3 regions of the Azoarcus sp. DD4 genome follow, and region 1 is predicted to be linked to each of the others. Evidence: predicted binding sites of a transcription regulator. Region 1 holds the regulator's gene; each other region holds the start of a gene.
What was found. The regulator sigma-54, encoded in region 1, starts transcription at its own class of promoters, with help from an activator protein. The targets are predictions, from matches to a motif close to TGGCACGCTTNCTGCTNA.
Positions count from the first base shown of each region.

Region 2: the regulator sigma-54 is predicted to act here: its motif matches at 2,370-2,387, upstream of CJ010_RS05675 (CmpA/NrtA family ABC transporter substrate-binding protein).
Region 3: the regulator sigma-54 is predicted to act here: its motif matches at 3,287-3,304, upstream of CJ010_RS07640 (dinitrogenase iron-molybdenum cofactor biosynthesis protein).

Region 1 covers NZ_CP022958.1:713,291-721,152, forward strand. The annotation lists gene hprK (HPr(Ser) kinase/phosphatase) at 1-228, opposite strand, end outside; gene ptsN (PTS IIA-like nitrogen regulatory protein PtsN) at 197-682, opposite strand; gene hpf (ribosome hibernation-promoting factor, HPF/YfiA family) at 819-1,142, opposite strand; gene CJ010_RS03425 (RNA polymerase factor sigma-54) at 1,156-2,613, opposite strand; gene lptB (LPS export ABC transporter ATP-binding protein) at 2,626-3,348, opposite strand; gene recX (recombination regulator RecX) at 3,335-3,784, opposite strand; gene recA (recombinase RecA) at 3,802-4,836, opposite strand; gene CJ010_RS03445 (CinA family protein) at 5,035-5,520, opposite strand; gene CJ010_RS03450 (phosphatidylglycerophosphatase A) at 5,523-6,005, opposite strand; gene thiL (thiamine-phosphate kinase) at 6,013-7,008, opposite strand; gene CJ010_RS03460 (RnfH family protein) at 7,276-7,557, opposite strand; gene CJ010_RS03465 (electron transport complex subunit E) at 7,580-7,862, opposite strand, start outside.
Region 2 covers NZ_CP022958.1:1,182,699-1,190,560, reverse strand. The annotation lists gene ntrB (nitrate ABC transporter permease) at 1-877, opposite strand, end outside; gene CJ010_RS05675 (CmpA/NrtA family ABC transporter substrate-binding protein) at 969-2,228, opposite strand; gene CJ010_RS05670 (nitrate regulatory protein) at 2,523-3,821, opposite strand; gene rlmB (23S rRNA (guanosine(2251)-2'-O)-methyltransferase RlmB) at 3,943-4,695, opposite strand; gene rnr (ribonuclease R) at 4,688-7,444, opposite strand; tRNA gene CJ010_RS05655 (tRNA-Leu) at 7,483-7,567, shown strand; tRNA gene CJ010_RS05650 (tRNA-Leu) at 7,729-7,813, shown strand.
Region 3 covers NZ_CP022958.1:1,607,150-1,615,011, forward strand. The annotation lists gene CJ010_RS07620 (methyl-accepting chemotaxis protein) at 1-274, opposite strand, end outside; gene yiaA (inner membrane protein YiaA) at 478-906, shown strand; gene CJ010_RS07630 (mandelate racemase/muconate lactonizing enzyme family protein) at 993-2,159, opposite strand; gene CJ010_RS07635 (LysR substrate-binding domain-containing protein) at 2,274-3,197, shown strand; gene CJ010_RS07640 (dinitrogenase iron-molybdenum cofactor biosynthesis protein) at 3,342-4,076, shown strand; gene CJ010_RS07645 (hypothetical protein) at 4,086-4,352, shown strand; gene CJ010_RS07650 (SlyX family protein) at 4,428-4,628, shown strand; gene CJ010_RS07655 (U32 family peptidase) at 4,643-6,583, opposite strand; gene CJ010_RS07660 (VanZ family protein) at 6,680-7,081, opposite strand; gene CJ010_RS07665 (PQQ-dependent sugar dehydrogenase) at 7,192-7,862, shown strand, end outside.

The sequences.
Region 1 (7,862 bases):
GTGGTGGGCGACTTTCTCGCGCGACTGGCGGCGCGCCCATTCGAGTTCGGCGGCGCCGAGGATCTGCAGCCGGGTGGGGTGGATCAGGTTGAGGTGGCCGACGAGGTCGGCCGGCCAGATGCGTTCCTCGGCAACGGAGAGCACCGCATCGAGCGGTCCGCTGACGTGGGTCAGCTGCAGCCGCTGGCCTTGATCCTCATACAGCCGCGCGACGCTGGTCTGCCGCATCGGGCCCCCAGTTGGCGAACAGCGCGTGGATGGAGGCGGCGTCGGGGGCGTTCAGCAACTGCTCGCGGAAAGCGCGCTCGCTGAACATCTGCGCCAGTTCCGAGAGTAATTGCAGATGGGCCTCGTTGGCCTGTTCCGGTACCAGCAGGACGAACAGCAGGTTGACCGGACGACCGTCGGGGGCGTCGAACTGCACCGGCGTCGACAGGCGCAGGAAGGCGCCCGCGGCTTCCTTCAGGCCCTTGATGCGGCCATGCGGAATGGCGATGCCCTGGCCCAGACCGGTGGAGCCGAGTCGTTCGCGGGAGAACAGACTGTCGAATACAGTGCTGCGGGCAATGCCCTGATTGTTTTCGAACAGCAGGCCGGCATGCTCGAAAACCCGCTTCTTGCTGCTGGCATCGAGGTCGACCACCACGTTGGAGAGTGGCAGGAGTTGGGCTATCAGGCTCATGCGCTGGAAAGCTTGCGCGGCGCCGGCGACGCTGGCACCGCGGGATGGCGGTCTGGCGATCGGGGGTGCGGGCAGGCGCGTCGTGAAAACGCGCGGATTATACCCACACCCTAGATCGGACGACGTAATGAAAAGATCACGCTTCGGGGCTTTGGTGCTTGAGCGCGTCGTGGTTGTGATCGGCCACCTTCTGCTTGTACTTCTGCACCTGGCGATCGAGCTTGTCGGTCATGCTGTCGATGGCGGCGTAGAGGTTGGCATCGTCGCTCTCGACGTAGATGTCCTTGCCGCGCACGTGTACGGTGACCTCGGCTTTTTGCTTCAGCTTCTCCACCGAGAGAATCACGTTCACGCTGGTGACGTTGTCGAAATGAGCGATGACGCGGTCCAGCTTCGTCATCACGTATTCGCGGATGGCCGGCGTGACTTCGACGTGATGCCCGGTGATGTTGAGATTCATGATGACTCCTCTTTCAGATCGTTTTGCGCAGACTGACCGGCGGGATATTGAGTGACTCGCGGTACTTGGCGATGGTACGCCTTGCCACCACGATACCCTGCTGGCCCAATAATTCGGCAATCCTGGCGTCGGACAGGGGTTTTTTCCTGTCCTCGGCATCGACCAGCTGGCGAATCAGCGCGCGAATCGCCGTGGAAGAGGCCGCGCCACCGGTGTCGGTGGCGACATGGCTGCCGAAGAAATACTTGAGTTCGAACACGCCGCGCGGGGTCGCCATGAACTTCTGCGTGGTGACGCGCGACACAGTGGATTCGTGCAATTCGAGCTGGTCCGCGATCTCCCTGAGCGTGAGCGGCCGCATCGCCACCTCCCCATGATCGAAGAACTGCCGCTGCTGGTCAACGATGGCCTGGGAGACGCGCAGGATGGTGTCGAAGCGCTGCTGCACGTTCTTGATCAGCCAGCGCGCCTCCTGCAACTGGCTGGTCAGGCCGCCGCCCTGGCCGCGGTTCTGCTGCAGGATGCTGGCGTAGAGCTGGTTGATGCGCAGGCGCGGCATCGCCTCGGGGTTGAGCTGCACCGTCCAGCGGCCGCGCTGCTTGCGGACCACCACGTCGGGCAGCACGTAGCGGGTTTCTTCCACCGAGTGCTGGGCGCCCGGATGCGGGTCCAGGCGGCAGATCAGGGCATGGGCCGCGCGCAGGGCGTCGTCGTCGCAGCCGGTGAGCTTCTTGAGCTTGGCGAAATTGCGCTCGGCGAGCAGTTCGAGATGCTGGCTGACGATTTCCAGCGCCAAGTTGCGCACCGGGTTGGCCGGCATCGCCTGCAGTTGCAGCGCCAGGCATTCCTGCGGGGTGCGTGCGCCTATGCCGGCGGGCTCCAGGCTCTGCACGTGGCGCAATGCGATGCTCAGGTCGTCGAGTTCGACGTCGAGCTCCGGCGGCAGGAGTTCGAGCAGTTCTTCGAGCTCCTGGTGTAGGTAGCCGTCGTCGTCCAGTGCCTCGATCAGAAAGCGCACCAGGGAGCGATCACGGTCGGACAGCGGCGACAGGGCGACTTGCTGGTCGAGATGGTCGCGCAGCGAGATGCCGGCAGCCTGGAATTCCTGGAAGTCGACGTCGTCGTCATCGTCGCGGTTGCCGCTCGAACCGCTGCCGCTGCCCGACCAGTCCATGCCTTCCTCGAAGCTGGCGGAGTCGCTGTTCTCGGAGCGTGGTTCGTGCTCGGGAGCCGCATCGCCGGGGCCATCGCCGGTCGACGTGCTCTGGGTGGCACCGGAGGGCGCGATCGAAGCCTGGAAATCGTGACCGCCGTCGGGCTCCTCGCGCTCCAGCATCGGGTTCTCGAGCAGGAAGCGCTCGATCTCGGTGTTGAGCTCCAGCGTGGAGAGCTGCAGCAGCTTGATGGACTGCTGCAGCTGCGGCGTCAGCGTGAGGTGCTGGGAGAGCTTGAGTTGTAGCGTGGGCTTCATGGTGGGCGGCGGTCAGAGACGGAAGTGCTCGCCGAGATATACCTGGCGGACTTGCTCGTTGTCGATGATTTCCCGCGGCTGGCCACTGGCCAGGACGCGCCCTTCGCTGATGATGGCGGCGCGGTCGCAGATGCCCAGGGTTTCGCGCACGTTGTGGTCGGTGATCAGCACACCGATGCCGCGTTCCTTGAGGAAGCGGATGATCTTCTGGATGTCGAGCACCGCAATGGGGTCGACACCGGCGAAGGGTTCGTCGAGCAGGATTAGACGCGGATCGGTGGCGAGCGCGCGCGCGATCTCGCAGCGGCGGCGCTCGCCACCGGACAGTGAAATCGCGGTGCTGTTGCGCAGGTGGGCGATGCCGAGTTCCTCGAGCAGTTCTTCCAGGCGCTCTGCCACGCGGCCGCTGTCGAGGCCGCGCAGTTCGAGCACCGCCTGGATGTTCTCCGCCACCGTGAGCTTGCGGAACACGCTCATTTCCTGTGGCAGGTAGGACAGGCCGAGGCGGGCGCGTTCGTGGATGGGCAGGTGGGTGAGGCGGGCGTCTTCGAGCAGGATCTCGCCGCCATCGGCCCGCACCAGACCGACGATCATGTAGAAACAGGTGGTCTTGCCGGCGCCGTTGGGGCCGAGCAGGCCGACGACCTCGCCCGCGTCGACTTCGAAGCCGACGTCGTGCACCACGGTGCGCGCCTTGTAGCGCTTTTGAAGTCCGGTGACCTTAAGCAGACTCATCGGGGCTTTCTTTCAGTATTTTGCGGATCAGGTCGGAAGCGAAGCCCCGGCTTTGCAGGAAGCGGGCCTGTCGCGCCCATTTGCGTGCATCGCCCGGGGCGCTGCCGAACTTCGCCTGCCACACCGCGCGGGCGCGATCGAGTTCGGAATCGCCGCACTCGGCGGCCAGTGCCTCGTCTATCGTCTCGGCGGCGACGCCGCGCCGGGTGAGTTCGCGGCGCAGGCGGGCGGCGCCGAAACGTCCGGCCTTGCCGCGCACCCAGGCGCCGGCGAAGCGGGTGTCGGAGAGCAGGCCGAGTTCGCTCATCCGACCGAGTACTTCGTCCACTTCCTCCGCATCGCCGTGGGCGGCCAGCTTGCGCGCCAGTTCGCTGCGGGAATGCTCCCGCCGCGCCAGATGGCGGATCGCTCGTTCGCGCAGGCTGGGTTCGCCCATGGTCGTGTGACCCGAAGTCAGGCCTCGGCCGCCGCCGGCAGGATGCCGTCGACCGGCATTTCCTTGAGGCCGAGGGCGACGCGGACCTTGTTCTCGATCTCGCGCGCCAGTGCCGGGTTGGCGCGCAGGAATTCGCGAGCGTTGTCCTTGCCCTGGCCGATCTTGTCGCCGTTGTAGGCGTACCAGGCGCCGGACTTGTCGACGATCTTGTGATCCACGCCGAGGTCGATGATCTCACCCTCGCGCGACACGCCTTCGCCGTAGAGGATGTCGAAGTGCGCTTCCTTGAACGGCGGCGACACCTTGTTCTTGACGACCTTGACCTTGGTTTCCGAGCCGACCACTTCGTCGCCGCGCTTGATCGTGCCGGTGCGGCGGATGTCCATGCGCACCGAGGCGTAGAACTTGAGCGCGTTGCCGCCGGTGGTGGTTTCCGGGTTGCCGAACATCACACCGATCTTCATGCGGATCTGGTTGATGAAGATCACCAGGGTGTTGGTGCGCTTGATGTTGGCGGTGAGCTTGCGCAGCGCCTGGCTCATCAGGCGGGCCTGCAGGCCGGGCAGCTGGTCGCCCATCTCGCCTTCGATTTCGGCCTTGGGCGTGAGCGCGGCGACCGAGTCGATGACGACGACGTCGACACCGCCCGAGCGCACCAGCATGTCGGCGATTTCGAGCGCCTGTTCGCCGGTGTCAGGCTGCGAGATCAGCAGGTCGGTGATGTTCACGCCGAGCTTTTCGGCATAGCCGACGTCGAGCGCGTGCTCGGCGTCGATGAAGGCCGCGGTGCCGCCCAGCTTCTGCATTTCGGCGACGACCTGCAGCGTGAGCGTGGTCTTGCCGGAGGATTCAGGACCGTAGATCTCGACCACGCGGCCGCGCGGCAGGCCGCCGAGGCCGAGCGCGATGTCGAGCCCGAGCGAGCCGGTGGAAACGGTCTGGATGTCCTTTTCGACATTGCCGTCGCCCATGCGCATGATCGAACCCTTGCCGAACTGCTTTTCGATCTGCGAGAGCGCCGCGGCAAGGGCCTTGGCCTTGTTGTCGTCCATGTGAAGTGTTCCTAAGTGATTGGCGAATTATGGCACAGAGCTTGCAGGAATGTGGCAGCCGCTAGGCGGTTGTCACGCTGGCGTGCAGTCTATTGCCTGAATGTATTTACAGCAACTCAAGGCGCAATCAGGTCGTGGCGCGGGTGCTGGCGGCACTGCCTCTACACCACGTGCAGGCGGGGCGCTGGCGGTGCCGGTTTAGGTTGCGAGCGCGATCACCTCGGCGAGCGCCCGCAGCACCGTCTGGCGCCGCACGGCCTCGCGGTCGCCATCGAAGCGGCAGACCGTCGCCTGCGCGGGCTGGTCCCGTCGTGCCCAGGCCAGGCACACCATGCCGACAGGTTTCTCGGCACTGCCGCCGCTCGGGCCGGCAACGCCCGACACCGCCACGGCGACGTCGGCATGGCTGCGTGCCAGGGTGCCGCTTGCCATCTCCAGTACGGTCTCGATGCTCACCGCGCCGTGCGCGGCGAGGGTGGCGCCGGCGACACCCAGCATGTCGATCTTGCTGGCGTTGGAGTAGGTGACGAAGCCCCGGTCGAACCAGGCGGAACTGCCCGCGGTGGCGGTGACCACCTCGGCGATCCAGCCGCCGGTGCAGGATTCGGCGGTGGCGAGGAGCCAGCCGCGGGCGCTCAGTGCGTCGCCGACGCGGCGCGAGAGGGTGGCGAGTTCGGCGTCCATCGTCATGCTCCGAAGAAGCTGACCAGCAGGGCGAGTACCAGCAGCGTGTAGCCGGCGGCGATAAGGTCGTCGAGCATCACGCCGAAGCCGCCCTTGAAGCTGCGGTCGGCCCAGCCGACGGGCGGCGGCTTGACGATGTCGAAGAAGCGGAACAGCGCTACGGCGATCGCCTGCCAGATCAGGGTGGGGGGCGTCAGCAGCAGTACCAGCCAGGTTGCCACCATTTCGTCCCAGACGATGCCGCCGTGATCGGATACACCGAGGGCGCGCCCGGTGCGCTCGGCGGCGAGGATGCCGGCGACGAAGAGGGCCAGCAGCAGGGCGAGGAAGACGAAGTCCGAGAGCGGGGTGCGCAGCAGCGGGAACAGCAGCCATGCGAGCAGGGTGCCGACGGTGCCCGGTGCCCTGGGCGAGAGGCCGGCGCCGAAACCGAGCGAGATGAAGTGGGCCGGATGGGACAGCAACAGCGTCAGGGTGGGGCGCATGCGGGACTCAGGCGAAGTGGTCGTAGCCGGCGGCAGCGGCGGGTTCCAGTCTGCCGTCGGCGTGACGCAACAGCAGCGAACCGGGCTCGGTGAGGCAGCCGATGCGGGTGAGTGGAAGGGCGAGGCGTTGTGACAGCCCGGCCAGCGTCGTGCGTTCTGCAGGCGGGGCGGAGAACAGCAATTCATAGTCGTCGCCACCGCGCAGCAGGCAGCGCTGTGCCAGCAACGGGTCGGCGCCGGTGGCGAGCAGGGCGGCGACGGGCAGACGGTCGAGTTCGACGATCGCTCCACAGCGGGATTGTTCGAGGATGTGGCCCAGGTCGCCGAGCAGGCCGTCGGATACGTCCAGCATGGCGCTGGCGACACCACGCAGCGCCAGGCCGAGTTCGACGCGCGGCTGCGGACGATGGAGCGCGTCGAGGCAGCGTTCGCCGTCGCGGTCCGGGCGGAACTGCCCGCGCAGCATGGCCAGTCCGAGCGCGGCGAGGCCGGGCTGGCCCGACACCCAGAGGTCGTCCCCCGGGCGACCGCCGCCACGGGTGACGGCCCGGGCCGGGGGGACTTCGCCGATGATGGTGACGCTGAGGTTGAGCGGCCCGCGCGTGGTGTCGCCGCCGGCCAGATCGACGCCGTAGCGCGCGGCGCAGGCGTAGAAGCCGTCGGCGAAAGCGGCGATCCAGGCCTCGTCGGCGGCCGGCAGGGCGAGCGAGAGCAGCGCCCAGCGCGGCGCCGCGCCCATTGCCGCGAGGTCGGACACATTGACCGCCAGCGCCTTCCAGCCCAGCCCCGCGGGATCGGTGTCGGCGAAGAAGTGGGTGCCGGCGACCAGCATGTCGGTCGATACCGCGAGCTGCATGCCGGCACGGGGCTGCAGCAGCGCCGCATCGTCGCCGCCGGCAAGCGTGGTGTGTGCGCAGGGGCGCGAAAAGTGGCGGCGGATCAGCTCGAATTCCGATGCAGCGGAAGGCGGGGGCGGTACGGCGATGGGAACGGTGGCGGGCATCGGACGGGCTGCGTGGCCGCCGCCGGCGGGCGTCGGCTCACTGCATCGGGGAAAGCCGCGAGCTTACCGCAGGCCGGCAGCCGCGTCCGCAGCGGCATGCTGCACCACAACGGCACGCCGGGCGGCGCTCACATGGCTACCCGCCTGTCGCTGCACGACGGCGGGGTGGATTTGAACAATCGCCCCGTTCCGCAGGCGCGGAGCCGTGCTCCACGAAATCCCGGCTTCACCCTTCAGGAGCGCCCTTCGGGCGGCAGGGCGGGACGCTCACTCGTCGTCGTCGTCCTCGGCGCCGTTCTTGCGGGGCACCTGGGTGGGGTCGCAGATGATGGCGCGGTAGATCTCGACGCGGTCGCCGGGCTTGAGTGCCGCGTCGAGCTTGGCGAGCTTGCCGAAGATGCCGACCTTCTGGGTGGCGAGGTCGATCTGCGGGAAGGTCTGCAGGATGCCGGACAGCTCGATGGCCTGCTGGACCGTGGCATCGTCGGGGACGTCGATTTTCAGCCACACCGGCTGGGCGACGTCGGCATAGGCGACTCCGATTCGCATGGGGATGGTTCTCCGGTGAAGATCAGGCGTGGGCGCCGCCGGCCGGCAGGGCAGCGGCTGCCGCTTCGGCGCGGCGGGCGGCACGCTGTTCGATGACGCGGTGGCCGGCGATCAGGAAACCGATGACGAAGAAGGCGCCCGGAGGCAGGATCATCATCAGGAAGCCCTTGTAGTCGGGGATCAGGGTGAGTTCGAGGAAGGCGAAGCTCGAGCCCAGCATCTGGCTGGCGCCCGCGAAGAGCGTGCCGCTGCCGAGGATCTCGCGGATGCCGCCGAGCACCACCAGGGTGGCGGTGAAGCCCAGT
Region 2 (7,862 bases), 470 kb from region 1:
AAATGGCGATGATGATGTGCTCAACCTTGAGATTGTTCCATTCGTCCCACACCCAGAAGCCGATACCGACGCCGCCGGTGAGCATTTCCGCGGCCACGATCACCAGCCAGGCGGTGCCGATGGAGAGGCGGATGCCGGTAAGCATGTAGGGCAGCACCGCCGGGAACAGGATCTTGGTGAAGATCTTCCACTCGGACAGGTTGAGCACGCGGGCGACGTTGAGATAGTCCTGCGGAATGCGCGTCACGCCCTGGGCGGTGTTCATGATCATCGGCCAGATCGAGCAGATGAAGATGGTCCAGGTCGCGGCCGGGTCGGCACGCTGGAACACCAGCAGGCCGATCGGTAGCCAGGCCAGCGGACTCACCGGACGCAGCAGGCTGATGATGGGGTTCATCATCTGCGACAGCACCGCGAAGCGGCCGAGCATGAAGCCCGCCGGAATGCCAACCAGCGCGGCGATGCCGAAGCCGATGCCGACGCGCTGCAGCGAGGCCAGCACGTTCCAGCCTATGCCCTGGTCGTTGGGGCCTTCGCGATAGAAGGGGTCGGAGAACAGCGCCACCGCCGCCTGCCAGGTCTTGGCCGGGCTGGGAATGCCGCCGCCGTTGAGCGTGCCGAGGTGCCACAGACCGATCAGCAGGGCCATGCCGATCACTGGCGGCAACACCGCGCGCAGCAACGCCTGCAACCACTCGCCCACCCTGCCGGGGTTCTTGGCCGCTGGTGCGGCGGCCGGCTTCACGATTTGCTCCACAGCCTTCTCCGTCACCTTTTCACTCCGCACCGCGGTGCTGCGCGCAGCGGGGGCATCGACACCTTCGGCGGCGGGCGCCACGCCCGACGCACCATCCATCGTCACAGTTGCAGTCGCCATCATTCGCTCCTTACATTCGTTGTGCCCCCGCCCGCTCCACGGTCGCCCCCGAAGGGGCCGGCGTGCCGGGGCGGTGCGGCGCCGGGTTCGCTCAGACCTTCACCTTGAAGCTGCCGGCGTACTTCGCCGGATCCTTGCCGTCCCACACCACGCCATCGATCAGCTTGCTGCTGCGCATCTCGCTCTTGGGCAGGGACACGCCAGCGGCAGTGGCGGCCTGCTTGTAGATGTCGATACGGTTGACCGCCTTGGCCACCCCGAGGTAATCCGGATCCTTGTCGATCAGACCCCAGCGGCGGTGCTGGGTGAGGAACCACATGCCGTCCGACAGGTAAGGGAAGGTCACCGCGCCGTCGTTGAAGAACTTCATGAAATTGGGATCATCCCAGGTCTTGCCGAGGCCGTTTTCGTAGCGGCCGAGCATGCGGCCGAGGATGACGTCCATGTCGGTATTGACGTAAGAGCGCGCCGCCACGGTTTCCGCAGTGGTACGGCGGTTGGCGATCGAGGCGTCGATCCAGCGCGAGGCCTCCAGCACCGCGGCGGTGAGCGCGCGGGCACTGTTGGGGTTCTTGGCCACCCAATCACCGGTGGTGCCGAGCACCTTTTCCGGATGGTCGGTCCAGATGTCCTGGGTGGTGACCGCGGTGAAGCCGACGTTGTCGACGATGGCGCGCTGGTTCCAGGGCTCGCCCACACAGTAGCCGTGCATGTTGCCGACGCGCGCATTGGCCACCATCTGCGGCGGCGGCACCACGATGGACTTGACGTCCTGGAAGGGGTGGATGCCGTTGGCGGCCAACCAGTAATACAGCCACATCGCGTGGGTGCCGGTCGGGAAGGTCTGGGCAAAGGTGTAGGTGCCCGGCGCGCTGGCGGCGACCACCTTTTTCAGCGAGGCACCGTCGGTCGCCCCCTTCTCCTTCATCTGGTTGGAGAGCGTGATCGCCTGGCCGTTGTTGTTGAGCGTCATCAGCACCGCCATGTCCTTCTTCGGGCCGCCGATGCCGAGATGCACGCCATAGACCAGGCCGTAGAGCACGTGCGCCGCATCGAGCTCGCCGGACACCAGCTTGTCGCGCACCGCTGCCCAACTCGCTTCCTTGCTCGGAATGATCTTGATGCCGTACTTCTCGTCGAACTTCTGCGTCGCGGCCATCACCACCGACGAGCAGTCGGTGAGCGGGATGAAGCCGACCTTGATTTCCTTCTTCTCCGGCGCGTCGGAACCCGCCGCCCACACGCCCCCCGGGAACAGCCCGGACAGCAGCGTGGCGGTACCGGCAGCGGCGCCGGCCTTGAGGAATCCCCGGCGGGACAGTTCGGGGGTCTTGATGGTCTGCTTGGTCATCTCGCGCTCCTTGGCGAAGTCCAAAAACAAAAAGGCGCCCATCTCCTTGCTACAACTGGTGCAGTAAGGAAATGGACGCCGTTGTCCAGTGTTCGTCAGATATCGAACGCCGAACCGTCGTTGGTTCGGCTTACCAAGGGATTAGCAGCAAGCGTGCCAGCTTCGGAAAACCGCTGGAAATGCGGGTTTGCGCCAGATCTGTGCGGTTTGCGGCCTGCAGCGAATGCGCGAATGCGCACTGCTGCAGTGCAATAGGCAGACGTGCCGCACAAAGCCAGTGCGGCAAGAGGGGATTTACTCGGGGCGCAACACGTCGGCGAGTGCGAGCGTGGCCTCGGCGACCTCGACCAGGCGACGGTTCTGGTTCATGGCGGTCTGACGCAGCAGCTTGTAGGCCTCTTCCTCGCTCAACCCGCGGCTGGCCATCAGCAGCCCCTTGGCACGCTCCACCAGCTTGCGCTCGTTGAGCGCGGCGCGCACGGTATTGAGTTCGTCGCTCATGGTCTGCAGACGCTGCGACTGCGCCTGCATCAGCTCCAGCACGGAGCGGCCGAGTTGCGGCCCGAGGCCGTCGCCAGCAGGCAGACCGCCCGGCGGCGCCGGCGGCACCGCGGCCAGGCCGGCACCGGCCTGCTGGAGCAGGGCCTCCAGCGTGGCGGGCGGCAGCGCATCCCCCCCGGCCGCAGTCAGCGTGTCGAGCACGCGGGTATGGCTGTCGAGATCCGCACGCACGGCGGCGAGCTTGGTTTCGCACAACTGCAGCAGCGCGTTGGTCGCACAGTCCTCGACCTGGCGCATCACGTCGATGCGGGCCGTGGCGCACTCGAACCAGCGGTCGCTGCTGTCCGGCACCGGTTTGCCCGCCGCCGTGGTCGTGGCGATGCGGCGCATGCGTTCAAGTTCGGCGATTTCGGGCGTGGTCTGGGCGTTGCGCCAGATGGTGCGTAGTGTGGGATCGGCAAATTCGACGAAGAGCTGGAAGCAGCGCTCCTGACCGTCGATCAGATGGAGCATGCGCTGCTGCTCGCCGGCCTCCAGCCGCCCGGCGGCGAAGGCGGCGGCGCCGACCGCACGCTCCTGGCCGGCCAGTTCCTTGCCCTGCATGAAGTTGAAGAGCGCAACCAGCGCGCGCGAAATGGCCGGATCGACAGCCGTGTCGGCCGCCTCGAACACCACCGCCAGCAGGCCGGCGATCAACTCGCTGAAGCTGCGGGTGGACAGTTCGGCCGTGATCTGGTGCTGGGCGACACGCCTGCGCAGTTCAGGCAAGGTGTTGAGTCCGTGCAGCACATAGGCGATGCGGCTGAAGAGGCGCATGCCGCCAGCCATGCGGGCAGAATCGGTGGCAAGCCGTTCGAACAGCTCGCGCACCGCTGCCTCGACCGCGACGCTGGCCGCCACGTGCTCCGCGCGCTGCTCGCCGAAGCGGCTGCCGCGCGAGGCGAGAAACACATTGGATGCGCCGCGCTCTTTCTGCAGCATGTGGATCAGCTCCCCGACCTGCTTTACCAGCCCGCAGGTGACTTCGAGCTGCTCCAGCCCGTGGATTTCGCAGCGCTTGGCCGCGACCAGAAAACTCAGCGCAGATTTCATCCTCGACCTCGCTGTCGATGCACGTCCATCGCCTTCCTGTTTCGATGACTACTTTGACTGCGGCAAGCAAGACGCGTGCGCCTGGCCGCACACGCCGTCCCGCATGCCACTTTTGTGGCGCTCAGTCGCGCTGGCGGCGTGCCTCGAACAGGCAGATGCCGCTAGCCACCGAGACGTTGAGACTCTCGACACTACCGTGCATGGGAATGCGGGCCAGCTCGTCGCAGGTCTCGCGCGTCAGCCGGCGCAGACCATCGCCCTCGGCCCCCAGCACCCAGGCCACCGGCCCCTTCTGGTCGACCTCGTAGAGCGATTTTTCTGCCTCGCCGGCAGCTCCCACCACCCAGATGCCCGCCTCCTGCATCTCGCGCAAGGCCCGCGCCAGGTTGGTAACGGTGATATAGGGCACGGTGTCGGCAGCCCCGCTCGCCACCTTGACCGCGGTGGCATTGAGCCCGACCGCCCTATCCTTGGGCGCGATCACCGCATGCGCACCGGCGGCGTCGGCCACCCGCAGGCAGGCGCCCAGATTGTGCGGATCCTGCACGCCGTCGAGCACCAGGATGAGCGCGTTCTCGTCCAGGCTGTCGAGCACGTCGGCCAGCTTGAGCTCGCGCCGGGTGGCGTCGATGCGCGCCACGACCCCCTGATGGCGACGGGTACCGACCATGGCGTCGAGCCGATCGCCTTCGCTGGGCACGATACGCACGCCGGCAGCTTCGGCCACGGCGAGGAATTTCTTGACGCGGGCATCCTTGCGGTCGCCCGACAGGTAGATTTCGAACACCGCCTCCGGTGCCTGGCGCAGCTTCGCCGATACGGCATGAAAGCCGTAGATCAGGCGGGAGGCGGAGGTGTCTGCGGCTTTAACCAATGCGTTTTCCCTTCTTTGCTGTACTGCTCGTACCGCTGGCGGCCTTGCTCGTCTTGGCCGGAGCCTTCTTGGCAGTCGTGGTTTTAGCCTTGACCGGCTTCGACTTAGCCGCCGCCGGCTTGCCGGCCTTGGTTGCCGGAGCCTTGGTTGCCGGAACCTTCGCCGCCGGGGACTTCACCTTCGCCGTCGCCGGCTTGGCCGTAGCACGCTTTGCGGCAGGCTTCGTAGCTGCAGGCTTTGCCTCTTCCGCAACGGCAGGTTCGACCACCTCGGCAGCCCGCTTGGGCGATGCCGCACGTGCCCGACGAACCGGTGTCTTTGTTTCCGCCACGGCTGCGGCGGGGCGCGATTCTACCGTTTCGGGCGCACTTTGCAGCACCGGCGCGACATCGACGGGCGCCGCCGACTTCGCCTTGCGGCCAGTTTTTCCGGGCGCCTCGGCCACGATAGTCGCCGGCTTGGCGAGCAACGGCCCTTCGACCAGGCGGAAATCGATCTTGTTCGTCACCATGTCCACGCGGACCAGCTGCACCCTCAGCCGGTCGGACAGACGGAACTGCTTGCCGGTACGTTCGCCCAGCATCGCGTGGCGGGTCTCGTCGAAATGGAAGTAGTCGGCGCCGAGCTCGGAAACGTGCAGCAGGCCCTCTATGAAGATGTCGTCGAGCGCGACAAAGAGGCCGAACGGCACCACCGCCGAAACGCTGCCTTCGAACTCCTCGCCGACCTTGTCCTGCATGTAGTAGCACTTGAGCCAGGACACCACGTCGCGGGTCGCCTCGTCGGCACGGCGCTCGGTGGTCGAGCAGTGCAGGCCGATGTCGTCCCAATCACCCGCAGCGTACTTTTCGCTCTTCAGTACAGCCTTGATCGCGCGGTGCACCAGCAGGTCGGGATAGCGGCGGATGGGCGAGGTGAAGTGGGTATAGGCCTCGTAGGCGAGGCCGAAGTGACCGACGTTGTCCGGGCTGTACACCGCCTGGCGCAGCGAGCGCAGCATCACCGTCTGCAGCAGCTGGGCATCGGGGCGATCCTTGACCTTGTCGAGCAGGGCTGCGTAATCCTTGGCATGCGGTTCGTCGCCGCCGCCCAGGCCCATGCCGAACTCGGAAAGGAAACCGCGCAGCTTGTCGAGCTTCTCCGGCGTCGGCCCCTCGTGCACCCGATAGAGCGCCGCGTGCTCGTGCTTCTGCAAAAAGTCGGACGCGCAGACGTTGGCAGCCAGCATGCACTCCTCGATCAGGCGGTGCGCGTCGTTGCGGGTTTCCGGGACGATGCGTTCGATCTTGCCGTTGTCATCGAAGATCATCCGCGTCTCGGTGGTCTCGAAATCGATCGCACCGCGCTTTGCTCGCGCCTTCAGCAACACCCGGAACAGCTTGTCGAGATCCTCGAGCTGCGGCAGCAGCGCACCGACCTCGTCGAGCGCGGCTGCGTCCTTGTCGTACAGCGCGGCCGCCACCTTGGTGTAGGTGAGCCGGGCGTGCGAGAACATCACCGCCGGATAGAAACGGTAGGCCTTGATCGCGCCGGTCAGCGAGATGCTCATGTCTGCGACCATGCACAACCGCTCCACCTGCGGATTGAGCGAACACAATCCGTTGGAGAGCTTTTCCGGCAGCATCGGGATCACCCGCCGCGGGAAATACACCGAGTTGCCACGATCGTAGGCATCCTTGTCGAGCGCACTACCTGCCGCCACATAGTGCGAAACGTCGGCGATCGCCACCACCAGGCGGAAACCGCGGCCTTGGCGTTGGCAATACACCGCATCGTCGAAGTCCTTGGCGGTCTCCCCATCGATGGTGACCAGCGGCAGCGCAGTGATGTCTTCGCGGCCGGCCCAGTCCTTCTTGCGCACCGTCGCAGGCAGCTTGCGCGTTTCGGCCTTGGTCTCGGCCGAGAACTCGAAGGGCAGGTCGTGCTTGCGCAGCGCGATCTCGATTTCCATGCCGGGGTCGGCGTAGTTGCCCAGTACTTCGACGACGCGACCGATCGGCTGCGCATACTTGGTCGGTTGCTCGACCAGCTCGACCGTCACCACCTGGCCGGGCAGCACCTTCTTGCCCCCCGGCGCAACCAGGATGTCCTGCGCCAACCGGCGGTTTTCCGGCACCACGATCATGACGCCGTGCTCGTTGAGCACACGGCCGACGACGCGGGTGTTGGCGCGCTCGAGCACCTCGACGATCTTGCCTTCCGGCCGCCCACGCCGATCCTGCCCGGCGATGCGGACAATGGCACGATCGCCGTGCAGAACCTCGCGCATTTCCTTGGGGCCGAGGAAGATGTCGGGCTGCCCGTCCTCACGCACCAGGAAGCCGAAGCCGTCAGGATGCCCCTCGACGCGACCGCGAATCAGATCGGCCTTGTCCGGCAACAGGAAGGCATCGCGGCGATTGCGCAGGAGTTGGCCATCACGCTCCATGGCACGCAGGCGACGCTCGAAATGCTCGAGTTCGTGCGTCTGTATGTCGAGCGCCGCTGCCAGCGCGGCGAAGGACATCGGCACGCCCTGCTCCGCCAGCACTTGCTCGATGTACTCGCGGCTGGGCAGCGGATAGTCGTATTGGGCAGACTCGCGCTCGAAGAAAGGATCGGCCTTGCGGATCTTGCTGAGGGCCGGCTTGCGCCCGGCCTTGCCTGCTTGCGGCTCGGTGCGCGATGTACCGGAGCGGCGACCACGCGCCGGGGCGGCTTGTTCGGCCCCAAGGGCCGGGGTATTGGATTTTTTTCTATTTCTACTCATTGACATTCTTCTATTCGTGCTTATAATGCGCCGCTCTTGCCCAGATGGCGGAATTGGTAGACGCACTAGTTTCAGGTACTAGCGCTGCAAGGCGTGGAGGTTCGAGTCCTCTTCTGGGCACCAGTTTCACAGGAAAGCCGCTCTTCGGAGCGGCTTTTTTGTTGCGGTCGTCGATCTGTTCGGCCTGTTCGGCAACACGCGTTTGCATACCGCCGAACGATATCATCGAAATTCCAAAAAACGACTTTCCTTCTTTGTAGGTCGTGGCTATAATCGCGGTCCCTGCCCAGATGGCGGAATTGGTAGACGCACTAGTTTCAGGTACTAGCGCTGCGAGGCGTGGAGGTTCGAGTCCTCTTCTGGGCACCAGTTTCAAGCAAAGACCGGCCTTGTGCCGGTCTTTTGCGTTTACGTCGCC
Region 3 (7,862 bases), 890 kb from region 1:
CTTCCTCGTGCTCGAAGCCCTTCAGGTGGCGCTCGTAGGTGGCGGCATCGTTACCGCGGATCAGCACGTTCTTCCACTCCTGCACCTGGGTCTTGAAGGCCGCCTGCGCGCGGCCGACCGCGACCAGCGAGGATTCGCCGGCCTTGATGCGGGCGAAGGAGTCGGCCATGGCGAGGTTGAAGCCGGACAGCTCGAACAGCGCGTACAGGCCGATGGCCAGCATGCCGGCCGAGCCGAGCAGGGAAAGCAGGATGAGACGGGCCTTGACGGTCATGGGAGCGGTCCTGAGAGAGTTCGTTGTGTCCTCAACGGCCATCGTTGTCGTGGCTTGAGCGCGAATCAGCCCGATGCTACCGGAAGTCGTCTCCGCGACGCCGGCCGGAATCGCCCCCGGTCGAGCTGGCAAATTAATGTCAATTGAATATATATTGACACGTCATTTACTCCGAAGGATGAATCATGCAGTTGCCTCCGCACATGCACAAACCTACTGGCGCCTTCATCGGGGCTTCGTGGGCAGCCTTGTTCATCGGCGCGCTCACCTATCTCGTCGGTCTCTGGAATGCCGACATGCAGCTCAACGAAAAGGGCTATTACTTCACCGTCCTGATGTATGGCTTGTTCGCCGCGGTGTCCTTACAGAAGACGGTGCGCGACCGGCTCGAAGGTACACCGACAACCGGGATCTACCACGGGCTGTGCTGGCTGTCCTTCATGCTGGCGGTACTGCTGCTGGCCATCGGCCTGTGGAACGCGACGCTGGCGTCGAGCGAAAAGGGCTTCTATGCGATGTCCTTCCTCCTGAGCCTGTTCGCGGCGATTGCCGTCCAGAAGAACGTGCGCGACGTCGCCCGCCTGAACGACGGTGCGCCGTCGGGCCTGGTCGGCGACGACGCCGGCGCCTAGGCCCATGCATCGTCACGTTCACAGATGAAACGAGCGATGGCGGCCGAGCCCCGCGAAGGGAGGCCGCTATCGCGCTACTACGAGAATCAGCTCGCCAGCGCGCGCATCTCGGCGATGAGGTCGGCCTTGCCCTCGAAGCCGATGCCGGGCAGCTCGGGCATCTCGATATGGCTGTCGACCACCTTGACGCCGTCGGGGAAGCCGCCGTAAGGCTGGAACAGGTCGGGGTAGGACTCGTTGCCGCCGAGGCCGAGGCCGGCGGCAATGTTGAGCGACATCTGGTGGCCGCCGTGGGGAATGCAACGGCTGGGCGACCAGCCGTTGTCCTTCAGCATCTCCAGCGTGCGCAGGTATTCGACCAGGCCGTAGGACAGCGCGCAGTCGAACTGCAGCCAGTCGCGGTCGGGGCGCATGCCGCCGTAGCGGATCAGGTTGCGCGCGTCCTGCATCGAGAACAGGTTCTCGCCGGTGGCCATCGGGCCTGCGTAGTGGTTCGCCAGTTCGGCCTGCAGCGCATAGTCCAGCGGGTCGCCGGCCTCCTCGTACCAGAACAGGTCGTACTGCGACAGCGCCTTGGCGTAGTCGATCGCGGTGGGCAGGTCGAAGCGGCCGTTGGCATCCACCGCCAGCTTGCAGCCCGCGGGCAGGATGGAAAGAATGGCCTCGATGCGGCGCAGGTCCTCGGCGAGCGGGGCGCCGCCTATCTTCTTCTTGACCACCTTGTAGCCGCGGTCCAGGTAGCCGCGCATCTCGTTCTTCAGCGCTTCCAGATCCTGCCCCGGGTGGTAGTAGCCGCCGGCGGCATAGACGAACACCTTGCGATCGGGCGTACCGGTGCCGTACTGCTCGGCCAGCAGCTGGTAGAGCGGCTTGCCGGCGATCTTCGCCACCGCGTCCCATACCGCCATGTCGATGGTGCCCACGGCCACCGAGCGCTCGCCGTGGCCGCCGGGCTTCTCGTTGGTCATCATCGTCGCCCAGATCCTGTGCGGATCGAGGTTGTCGCCGGCATCGTTGATCAGGGATTCCGGTGCGGCTTCGAGCAGGCGCGGGCGGAAGCGCTCGCGGATCAGGCTGCCCTGGCCGTAGCGGCCGTTGGAGTTGAAGCCGTAGCCGATCACCGGCTTGCCGTCGCGGATCACGTCGGTGACCACCGCCACCAGGCTCAGCGTCATCTTGCTGAAGTCGATGTAGGCGTTGCGGATGTTGGACTTGATCGGCTTGGTGACTTCACGGATGTCGATGATTTTCATGGGGCTTTCCTCCTTGGGGGCGCTGCAAGCGGCAGCGAACGGAGCGAAGCTTATTGAATTCCAGAAGACGTAGAATCGATAAGAATTAAAATCATTAGGTCGAAAAAGTTAAAAATGGACGCTCCTTCCGAACTCGCCTTCTTCCTGCTGCTCGCCGACAAGGGTTCCTTCACCGCCGCCGCGCGCGAACTCAACCTGACGCCGCCAGCGGTCAGCAAGCGGCTGGCGCAGATCGAGCAGCGCCTCGGCGTGCGCCTGCTCAACCGCAGCACGCGGCGGGTGAGCCTCACCGACGAGGGCGAGCTTTACCTCGAACACGCGCGCCGCATCCTTGCCGACATCGAGGATATGGAAGCCTCGCTGGGCAATCGGCGCGCCGCGCCCAAGGGCCTGCTGCGGGTCAACGCCACGCTCGGCTTCGGCCGCACCACGATCGCGCCCATCGTGTCCGCCTTCGCGCGCCAGCATCCGGAAGTGGAGGTGCAGTTGCAGCTCACCGACGCGCCCATCGACCTCGTCGCCACCGGCTTCGACCTCGCGATCCGCTTCGGCGAACTGCCGGACAGCCGCCTGTCGGCGCGCAAGCTGATGAGCAACCGCCGCTTCCTGTGCGCCTCGCCGGCCTATCTCGAAACGCACGGTGCGCCGCAGACACCGGCCGAACTCACCCGCCACGCCTGCATCCTTCACCGCCAGAACGACGACGCCTACGGCATCTGGCGGCTGTCGAGCGGCCGCCATGTGGAGACGGTGAAGGTGCGCGGCACGCTGTCCTCCAACGACGGCGATGTGGTGCTGGGCTGGGCGCTGGACGGCCACGGCATCCTCATCCGCTCGGAATGGGATCTGGCGAAGTACCTGGAAAGCGGCCGCTTGCGCGCGGTACTGCCGGACTACACCCTGCCCACCGCCGACCTCTACGCGGTGTATCCGGCGCGCCGCAACCAGCCGGCACGGGTGCGTGCCTTCATCGATTTCCTGCTGGACCGCTTTGCGCCGTCTGCGCCGGAGCGGAGCGGGCAATTGTCGAGCGTGTGACATTGCCGCGGCGTCGACCTACCGCCGGCGGCTTTGCATGAGTTCAATGGAATCAGCGGCTTGGAGGAAGGTGCTGCGACGATGCCGGTTGGCACTCATCGTGCTTTGGAGATTGTGAAAATCCCCGACAGAGGAGTCTCTCCCATGCAACAGAGTCCAGCCCCGATCACCCGTGATGCCGCCTTGCGCGTGGCGCTGGCGGCGCGGGCCATGCCCGGCATCACCCTGCCGCAACTGATCGACGTGTTGCAGAACCGCATCGGCAGCGACCAGATCGACGTCGACGAGCTGCGCACCGTGACCGTCACCGATCTCAAGACCGCTTTCGCCAGCGCCGACGGCGAGGAAGACGGCGAGGACATCGGCATCGGCCTGGAAGCGATGAAGCTGGCAGTGCGCATCCTCTGGGGTGACGCCGACGGCGAGGTGCTGCCGCCGGTGCAGCCCTACGAGGAAGGCGACATGCCGGGCTCGGTGCGGGTGGCGCTCGCGTCAGACAGCGGCGAGGCGCTCAATGGCCATTTCGGTTCCTGTGTGCGCTACCTGGTCTACCAGGTGTCGACCACCGAAGCCCGCCTGGTCGGCATCCGCGACGCGCTCGAGGCCGATTTCGCCGAAGACAAGAACGGTTTCCGCGTCCAGCTCATCTCCGACTGCCATGTGCTCTACGTGGTCTCGGTCGGCGGTCCGGCCGCGGCCAAGGTCATCAAGGGCGGCATCTACCCGATCAAGCGCATCGAGGGCGGCGAGGCCGCGGTGGTGCTGGCCGAGTTCCAGCACATGATGACCGACTCGCCGCCGCCCTGGCTGGCCAAGATCCTCGGTGTTGCTGCCGGCCAGCGCCTGAAGAACTACAACGCCGAACTGGTCGAAGAATAGGAGGATGCCGTGGCCGACAAGGATTACCACGCCATCATCACCGACCTGATCGCCAATGCGATCAAGACCTCCAAGGTGGCGGGCGAGAACGGTCGCATCACCCGCCTGGTCGCGGGCAGCATCGGGCGCTTTGCCGCGGAGTTGAAGGTCGGCAAACAGGAGGACGAGGCCCAGGCGCTGATAGAGCATGCGCGCGAACTGCTGGATGCCGGCGATGGTGCGGAGATCGTGCCGGCGCTGACCGCCGCGGTGGCTGCAATGGCGGCGACGCGCTGAGTTTCGGCACCGCTTTCGTGGCCGGGGCGGTGGCGGAGGGCTAGAATCGCGCCCTGCCATCGCCCCGGAACCCCCATGGAAGACCGCCTGGAACGCCTCGAAGCCAAGCAGATGCTGGCCGAAGACCAGCTCGACGAACTCAATCGCACCGTCTACCGCCAGCAGCAGCAGATCGATCTGTTGCAGCAGCAGCTACGCCAGCTCGCCCAGCAGGTGCAGTCCGCCCAGCCGGCCGCGCGCCTGCGCCCGGAAGACGAGATCCCGCCGCACTACTAGGCGCGAAGCGCCTCTCAGACCGTCGGCCGCGAGGCGTAGAACTGCAGCTTCTGCGCCGGTACGTGCTGGTGCAGATGGGCGACGTGCGGTTTGAGCTTGCCCACCACATGCATTTCGCAGCGCTTGCAGTCGAAGCGCAAGGTCAGCTTTTCCTTGCCGTTCATCAGCGTCATCGGCTCGGGCCGGATGCCTTTCACTTCCTTCGGACACAGGTTGAAGCTGTAGCGCAGGCAGTGCTTGGTGATCATCAGCGAGACTTCGTCGGTCTCTTCGTTGGCCTCGTAGGCCGCTTCGATCAGGCTGACGCCGTGCTTCGCATAGAAGGCGCGCGCCTTGTCGTTGAGCACGTTGGCGAGATAGGACAGCGCATCCTGCGGGTAGGGCGCCGGCGGTTCGACCGCCGCGGCGCGCGGTGGGCGCGGATGGGCGGCGAGGCGCGCGCTTTCGAGCTTGTCGCAGGCTTCGCGGCGCAGGCCGTTCACCATGGAGGCGGGGATGAAGGGCGCGCCGGCCACGTCCAGCCGGAGTTCGCCGACGGTGAAGATGGTGTTGCCCAGCTTGGCGAGGTTGTCGCGCAGGCCGGCAAGGGCGCGTTCCACGTTCTGCGCCGGTTCGCGCACACAGGTCACGGTGACGTCGACCTGCACGCCGTCTTCGTCGGTGAGGCCGAGGCCGTAGCCGTCGGCGGTGTCGTACAGGCGCAGATCCACCCGGACCCGGCGCTCGGCGGATTTCTTCTCCAGCAGCCGTTCGAAGGCGTGGTCGTGATTGCGGAAGACCGCGGTGCCGGGCACCAGGTCGGCCGGTAGCGCGTCGGACGGGAACAGCCGGTCTGTGCCGTCGGCGAGCTGCTCGGCGGTGTTGATGCGCAGGCCGACGAGGTCGCCCTTGGGGTTGTAGTAGGCCAGCCCGTCGCCGTTGTGGATGGGCTCGGTACGCTCGACGTCGAAGAACCTGCGCTGGCGGCTGTCGATCTTGGTCACCCGGCCTATGGCCTCGCCGACGAACTTGGGCGACTCGAAGGCCTCGATGCCGTGCTGGCGTTCGTTGGCGAAGTAGTCGGTGTAGCCGCGGTTGAAGGTTTTTTCCGGGCGCGGCGTGAACAGGAACTGGCTGCGCCCGGACGAGGCGCGGCTGTACTCGCCGTCGGCGCCGTCGATCAGTTCGTCGATCAGCTGGCGGTAGTGAGCGGTGATGTTCTTGACGTAGGAGAGGTCCTTGTAGCGGCCCTCGATCTTGAACGAGCTGATCCCGGCGTCGGCCAGCGCGCGCAGGTTGGCGCTCTGGTTGTTGTCCTTCATCGACAGCATGTGCTGGTCGCTGGCGACGATGTTGCCGTCCTTGTCGGCGAGGTCGTAGGGCAGCCGGCAGGCCTGCGAGCACTCGCCGCGGTTGGCGCTGCGCCCGGTGTGGGCGTGGCTGATGTAGCACTGGCCGCTGTAGGCCACGCACAGCGCGCCGTGCACGAAGTATTCGAGCTGGCAATCGGTGGCGGCGGCGATCTGCTGCACCTGCTTGAGGCTGAGTTCGCGCGCCAGCACGATCTGCGAGAAGCCGACGTCCTGCAGGAAACGCGCCTTGGCGGCGTCGCGGATGTCGGTCTGGGTGCTGGCGTGCAGCTGGATGGGCGGCAGGTCCAGTTCCAGCAGGCCCATGTCCTGCACGATCAGCGCGTCGGCGCCGGCCTCATATACCTGCCACACCAGCTGGCGGGCGGCTTCGAGTTCGTCGTCGCGCAGGATGGTGTTGAGCGCGACGAAGATCTTCGCGTGGTAGCGGTGGGCGTGCGCGCACAGGCGGGCGATGTCGGCCACGGTGTTCTCCGCCGCCGAGCGCGCGCCGAAGGACGGCCCGCCGATGTAGACGGCGTCGGCACCGTGGTTGATGGCCTCGATGCCGATATCGGCGGTCTTGGCGGGGGCGAGTAGTTCGAGGACCTTGCGGTTGTGGCTCATGGCTGCGGCGTGTTGCGTCGGGGCTGGGCAAGTCATTGATCGAAAAAGGGCTTATCGGGTGCTGCCGCCCTTTTTTTGGGTGCGCAATGATACCGCTTAAGCGTCCGCTCCGGACGAGTGCCTTGCGCCCGTCAGCCAGCGCTGCGGCAAGAGGCGTAGCAGCGGCAGTGCGGCCAGCACGCCGATGGCGTCGGCGAGCCAGTCCCAGGGGTCGCCGACGCGAAATGCGGTGAAGGACTGCGCCACTTCCATCGCCGCGCCGTAGAGCATCAGGCCGACGACGATGGCGGCCGGGCGCGAGCGCCAGGCCGCCAGGCCGGACACGGCCAGCGCGCAGAACAGCAGGGCATGCTCGACCTTGTCCTGCCACGAGAACAGCACCACGATGTCCGGCGCCGGTTGCACCGCCAGCCAGAATATCGCCGCCAGTGCCAAGCCATAGGCCGCACGCAGCAGGGTGAGGAAGGTGGGAGGGCACGCGGCGGATGTCTGGGGCATGGCGGTCGAAAATCCAGTGGAATGGCTCGGGCTTGAACCCGGCAGCGCCTGTCGGTGTCCTCAACAGGTCGCCGGGGCGTCGTCCGCCCGGATTCTTCAGGAGATTGCCGATGTCCGCCACCCCGCTGTCCCTTTCCGCTCTCACCCTGACGGCCGCGCTGTTAGGCGGGACGCTCGCCCTGCCCCTGTCGGCGAGGGCCGACGCGGTGTCGCAGAGCGAGGCCGGGCCGATCCGCATCACCGAGGTCGCACGCGGGCTGGAAAACCCGTGGGCGCTGGCCTTCCTGCCCGATGGCCGGCTGCTGGTGACCGAGCGGCCGGGGCGGATGCGCATCGTCTCGGCCAGCGGCGAGCTGTCGCCACCGATCGCCGGCGTGCCCGCGGTGCATGCGCGCGGCCAGGGCGGCCTGCTCGACGTGGTGCTGGCGCCCGACTTCGCCTCCAGCCGCCGCATCTATTTCTCTTATGCGCAGCCCGCCAGCGGCGGTGCCCGCAGCGCGGTGGCGAGTGCCACGTTGGATCTGGCCGGGCTGCGGCTGACGGAGCTGAAGGTGATCTTCACCCAGCGCGACGCGGTCGACGGCAACAACCACTGGGGTTCTCGGCTGGTGTTCGACCGTGCCGGCAATCTCTTCATCACCCTGGGCGACCGCTACAGCGAGCGCGACCGCGCCCAGGATCTCGGCACCCACTTCGGCAAGATCGTGCGCATCCGCCCGGACGGCGGCGTGCCGGCGGACAATCCTTACGCCGGCCGGCCGGGCGTGCTGCCGGAGATCTG